2 regions of the Obesumbacterium proteus genome follow, and region 2 is predicted to be linked to the other one. Evidence: predicted binding sites of a transcription regulator. Region 2 holds the regulator's gene; the other holds the start of a gene.
The links. The regulator CRP, encoded in region 2, controls carbon source genes, mostly activating them, when cyclic AMP is high. The targets are predictions, from matches to a motif close to ATGTGANNNNNNTCACAT.

Region 1: msrB (peptide-methionine (R)-S-oxide reductase MsrB) is a predicted target of CRP. The motif match lies at 1,162-1,179, and genes of this name have one in related genera.

What each region holds. Positions count from the first base shown of each region.
Region 1 covers NZ_CP014608.1:2,155,976-2,159,081, forward strand. The annotation lists gene gapA (glyceraldehyde-3-phosphate dehydrogenase) at 1-954, opposite strand, end outside; gene msrB (peptide-methionine (R)-S-oxide reductase MsrB) at 1,312-1,725, shown strand; gene DSM2777_RS10090 (YeaC family protein) at 1,803-2,078, shown strand; gene pncA (bifunctional nicotinamidase/pyrazinamidase) at 2,192-2,821, opposite strand; gene ansA (asparaginase) at 2,846-3,106, opposite strand, start outside.
Region 2 covers NZ_CP014608.1:1,052,388-1,055,493, forward strand. The annotation lists gene DSM2777_RS04975 (YccS/YhfK family putative transporter) at 1-1,398, opposite strand, end outside; gene crp (cAMP-activated global transcriptional regulator CRP) at 1,442-2,074, opposite strand; gene DSM2777_RS04985 (OsmC family protein) at 2,405-2,812, shown strand; gene DSM2777_RS04990 (LysR substrate-binding domain-containing protein) at 2,818-3,106, opposite strand, start outside.

The DNA.
Region 1 (3,106 bases), 1.1 Mb from region 2:
GTAGCCAGTTTCGTTATCGTACCAAGAAACCAGTTTCACAAAGTTGTCGTTCAGCGCGATACCAGCTTTAGCATCGAATACTGAAGTGCAAACTTCGCCGTTGAAGTCAGTAGAAACTACGTCATCTTCGGTGTAACCCAGTACGCCTTTCAGCTCGCCTTCAGACGCAGCTTTCATTGCAGCACAGATTTCTTTGTAAGTTGCTTTCTTCTCGATACGAGCAGTCAGGTCAACAACAGAAACGTTAGGGGTAGGAACGCGGAACGCCATACCAGTCAGTTTGCCGTTCAGTTCTGGGATTACTTTACCTACAGCTTTAGCAGCACCGGTAGATGAAGGAATGATGTTCTGGGATGCGCCGCGGCCGCCGCGCCAGTCTTTGTGAGACGGGCCATCAACGGTTTTCTGAGTTGCGGTAGTCGCATGAACGGTAGTCATCAGTGCTTCAACGATGCCGAACTTGTCGTTCAGAACTTTAGCCAGTGGAGCCAGGCAGTTAGTGGTGCAAGATGCGTTAGAAACGATATCTTGGCCAGCATAAGTCTTATCGTTAACACCCATTACGAACATTGGGGTGTTGTCTTTAGAAGGACCAGTCAGAACGACTTTCTTAGCACCAGCAGCGATGTGCTTACGTGCAGTTTCGTCAGTCAGGAACAGACCAGTTGCTTCAGCAACAACGTCAACGTTGACTTCGTTCCATTTCAGGTTAGCCGGATCACGTTCTGCGGTAACACGGATTGTTTTGCCGTTAACGACCAGGTGGCCATCTTTAACTTCAACAGTGCCGTTGAAACGACCGTGAGTAGAGTCGTACTTCAGCATGTAAGCCATATACTCAGCGTCTAACAGGTCGTTGATTGCAACGATTTCGATGTCAGAACGTTCTTGAGCAGCACGGAAAACAATACGGCCGATACGGCCAAAACCGTTGATACCTACTTTGATAGTCATATATTCCACCAGCTATTGGTTAGTGAATAAAAGGTTGCTTGTAAAATTACAAAAACCTTATAAAGCGTCAAGCGGAATCGTGTCAATTATTGCTGTAAATCAAAGCGAAGCCTTGGCTGAGCACATATCACACGCTTCCATTTAACACTCTGTTTCGGATTATACATGGGGGCAGTCATCTGAGTCTCAAGCCATCTCGACTTTCATTTGTGATACTCATCACAAAAATGAGGCTGCCGCCGATTCGCTAAACAGTTTAGACCAAATTTGGCTGAACCGTTGTTAACTGTTTGTTATAATTAATCGCCAAAAAAAGTGATCAATGATAACCAAAAACAACTCTTCGAGAACGCACAAATGGCTAAAGACGATTTCTCTGCACAACACCCGAATGACTTAACTGAAATGCAACGCTACGTCACACAACAGCGGGGCACTGAGCCGCCTTTTAGCGGTAAACTGTTACACAATAAACAAGAAGGCATTTATCACTGCCTGTGTTGTAACAGTCCACTGTTCTACTCAAACAGCAAATACGATTCTGGCTGCGGCTGGCCTAGCTTCTACCAGCCCGTTAGCGCGGAGGCTATCCGCTACCTTGAAGACAATTCACACGGCATGCAGCGTACTGAAATTCGCTGCGCTCACTGTGATGCGCATCTTGGCCATGTTTTCCCTGATGGACCACAGCCTACCGGTGACCGCTATTGCGTGAACTCTGCATCGCTTAGCTTCACCGATGAAGACTCCGGTAAACAGACTCAGGGCTAACAACAAATTCTTTTCTATGTGCTTATTATAGCGCAGAAGAAACGATTCAGCAAAGTGCATCTTAAGCGAGGTTTAAAATGGAACTTGATGATTTGCTATCGGCGATGACGCCAGAAATTTATCAACGCTTGGTAACCGCGGTTGAACTCGGAAAATGGCCGGACGGCGTGAGTTTGACTCCAGAGCAAAAAGAAAACAGTCTGCAAATGGTGATGCTGTGGCAGTCGCGCCATAACACCGATCCTCAGCACATGAGCATCAACATGCAGGGGCAAATTGAAATGAAAAGTAAGCAGGACTTTAAGAAAGGCTTTGAGCGCGATGCCATTATTCGCATAAAGCCTGAAGCATAACTATTTATTCAGGTTATTCAGGCGGCATTTTTCAGGTGACAGAGTGTGGTGGCTTGAGAGCGATAGGGCGGAAGCGTTGGTTGTCATCCGCCCTGTGCAAGAGAATAAAGGTTTTAGAATCTAACGTCGCTTAATGTCATCAATGTTGCGCCAAGCGTTTGCATCTGCTGGAGTGCAATTTTGCTGTCTTCAGGCTTGATATTGACGCCGCGGCACCCGTCGGTAATTACCACCACGCGATACCCCAGATGCAGCGCATCCATCACGGAGTATTTTACGCAGTAATCCGTAGCTAGCCCCATCATGTAGAGCGTGTCGATTTGATGTCTTTGCAGCCAGTGATGCAACTCGGTTGAGGCTCTGCGACCATTGTCAAAAAAAGCGCTGTAGCTATCGATAGAGGCATCGGTGCCTTTATGCACGATGTGATCGAAATGGGCGGCATTCAGCAATGGATGAAACTCAGCCCCCTCAGAACCTTGAACGCAGTGATCGGGCCACCAAATTTGTTCTAAGCCTGCCAGCTCACCCATCTCACCAATTTTTCCCCCAGACTGGCTGGCAAAACTACCGTGCTGCGCGGGATGCCAATCCTGAGTCGCAATAACAGGCACGCTATTTTGTTGTGCTTGTTTAATTGCATTCAAAGCGATAGGAATTACCCGATCGCCTTCGGAGACTGCCAGTGCGCCCTGCGGGCAAAAGTCATTCTGTAAATCAATAAGCAATAATGCGGCTGACATTGGCAGTTCCTTCTTTTATCTTTCTTAGTCGGTGATGCTCAGCTCTCCGCGAAGATCCTGTTTCATCAGTTCGCGAATTTGCTCAGGGCTGAGATTTTGGCACAACAGATAGTGCAGTTTTGTTAGCGCCGCTTCAACCGTCATGTCGAAACCGCTGATTACGCCCGCATGAGCCAGCGCATTTCCCGTGGCGTAACCTTCCATATTAACGCGGCCTGAAATGCATTGGGTCAGGTTAACCACCACGATCCCACGATCTGAGGCTTCCTGCAATTCTGCCAGCAA
Region 2 (3,106 bases):
CGTGATGGTGAAACCAATCACGGCCAGCCCGTAATTTTTCCTGAGAACTAAATAAGCCGCGATGGTTATCACCAGCATGCAGCTTAGCGTGACGTTCAACGGCAGGTTGAGCTGGAGCAGTCCTGCGGCAGCAATTAGCCCAACGAAAGTGCCTAGCGCACGGTGCTGGATCCTAACGCGCGTTGCGTTATAGCCATTTTGGATCACCAGCATGATCGTCAGCAAAACCCAATAGGGCTTTGGCAGATGAAATAACATGCCGAGGCTACTGCCTGCCGCCAGCGTAATGCCTAATCGTGCGGCGTTGCGCAGCGCGACTGACTTTAACGAAAGATAGGCGCGCAACGCAGGCCAGAAGGGAAGCCGTTGCTGAGTGGACATCAGATTGCGTTGATATAATGGGCGTTGGCGCTCGAGTAGGCGAGCCACGCGGCTAAAATGGTAGTAACAGAATTTGCCAACGGGGTTATCTGGGTGCTGATTAGACAGTTTTTCTAGCGCAGATAGCTCGTTATCCATCGAGAAATGTTGGGGATAACGGTGATATAAAATATCGTCAGCAACCGTTTTGAGCCGTTCTGTAATGACCTGAGCATTGCGGCGTAAAATCGCTTCGGCCTGACTTTTTTCGACCAGCTTTTGTACTTCATCGGGCTGAGACAGGCTAACGGTGATGTGTTCTTGCAAATCTAATGCGACCTGAAAATAGCGCAGCAGGCGTTTGTATTCAGGATTATGCACCAACGAAAGCATGTGCATTTGTTGGTATATCTGAGCAATAAGATCCATCACTTTTTGCTGACGTTGCAGCAACGGAGGCAGTGCGGTTTCAGGATCGATATGCTGAGTTAGCAGGCTGTACTTGGCTTCCATGTAGTCGCCAAGCTGAACGTAAAGCTGGCTGAGGTTTTCGCGGATCGGTTGCCCCTTCCACAGCAGGAACCAAAACCAGGTGAAAGCGCCATACCAAATAGTACCGACAATATACAGCAGTGGCCCATGCCAGATCGGCACGCTTCCCGCCATACTCAGGGTAAAAATAGAGGCAACCAGCGCTGCTGGCATAAGTCGCGCATGTAGCGGGCTAATCTCACCGTTAACGCCGAGCAATAAAGCCAAACCGAGCATGATCAGCGGTAGGGGAATTTGCCAAAGTAAGCATTGCTGTAGCAGAAAACTGCTAAAGGCAAATAAGCTGCCGCCAACGACTAAGCGTTTGATAAAGCGTTTATGTGGGGTATCGAGTCCGGCAATATTGCAGCAGGCGGGAACTAAAGAGAACATCAGCCCAAGTTGTAGATTACCTATCAACAGACCGAATAGCACAGGAAGACACAGCACCAGCGTTTGACGCAGTGCGTAGTTGACTTCCGGGTGGTAGATGAACCGCCGCCACATAGCCAAAGAAACCCGTGCAGCAAGGCTACACGGGCGTCATCTATCAGCGAGTGCCGTAAACGACGATGGTTTTTCCGTGTGCGGAGATCAGATTTTGATCTTCCAGCATCTTCAGAATACGACCAACGGTTTCACGGGAGCAGCCAACGATCTGGCCAATTTCCTGACGAGTGATCTTGATCTGCATACCATCTGGATGAGTCATGGCATCTGGCTGTTTGGCCAGATTCAGCAGGGTCTGAGCGATACGACCGGTTACGTCCAAGAACGCAAGGTTGCCGACTTTTTCAGAGGTAACCTGTAAGCGGCTAGCCATCTGAGCAGAAAGGCGCATCAGAATATCTGGATTGACCTGAATGAGCTGGCGGAATTTCTTGTAGGAAATTTCAGCCACTTCACAGGCGGTTTTTGCACGAACCCAGGCGCTACGTTCTTGCCCTTCCTCAAATAAGCCTAGTTCACCAATGAAATCGCCCTGATTCAGATAAGAAAGGATCATTTCTTTGCCTTCTTCATCTTTAATCAATACAGCAACGGAGCCCTTAACGATGTAGTACAGGGTTTCAGCCTTTTCACCTTGGTGGATCAGGGTACTTTTGGACGGATACTTGTGGATATGGCAATGAGACAAGAACCATTCAAGAGTCGGGTCTGTTTGCGGTTTGCCGAGAACCATTCGCTATTATCCTCTGTTGTTATCGCTGCCCTAATATCGGGATACTGATCCTGACAGTGTGCTTATCGTGGCACGGGGCTTTGCTTATTAACTTGTTATAGCACTTCATAATCGAGATATAGAGTAATAGGCTAAGGTAATTATTTCCTAGAGTTATTGATCTATACCCGTTTCAATCCATAAAGATCCATTTCGGCATAGTTTGTAGCACAGCTTTGTGCAGGTGTCTTGTGTTGTCTCGCTTCAGCATCAAGAAGTGAGGCCTCGGATTGCCTGTTTTTTATAGAAAGCGTAGTCTGATGCCAAAATTTAACCAAAGGGGTGATAAACATGCAGGCACGAGTGAAATGGGTTGAAGGGATGACTTTTCTGGGTGAATCCGCTTCAGGACACCAGATTCTTATGGATGGAAACGCTGGCGACAAAGCACCAAGCCCAATGGAAATGGTGCTGATGTCTGCGGGTGGATGCAGTGCGATTGACGTGGTTTCAATTTTGCAAAAAGGGCGACTGGACGTGCGCGACTGTGAAGTGAAATTAACCTCTGAGCGTCGTGAAGAAGCCCCTCGTTTGTTTACTCATATCAATCTGCATTTTGTGGTTACCGGCAAAGGGCTGACCGATAAAGCCGTTGAACGTGCGGTTGCCTTATCGGCCGAGAAGTATTGCTCGGTAGCGCTGATGTTGGGTCAGGCGGTGAATATTACTCACAGCTTTGAAACTATCGTGGTTGAGTAACGTTTTTACTCCCAAGCATAGTTTTGGCATTCCCAACGTAATAAATCCAGGAATCGCCGCGCCGTTAAGGTGAGCGGCGATTTTTGCGAATAGAACACGCAGTATTGGGCGGTGGGTAAATCGTCGATAGGCAATGCACAGAGCGTATTGCCTAATCCCAGCGGAGTCCGCATCGCCCGAGCCACGATGGTCAGATATTGTGCCTGTTGCACCATGCTTAATCCGCAAACCACGGAGTCCGTTCGGATCGGTGATTGGCTAAGCTGGTGGTAAAAATTCCCCATGGCGGATTCT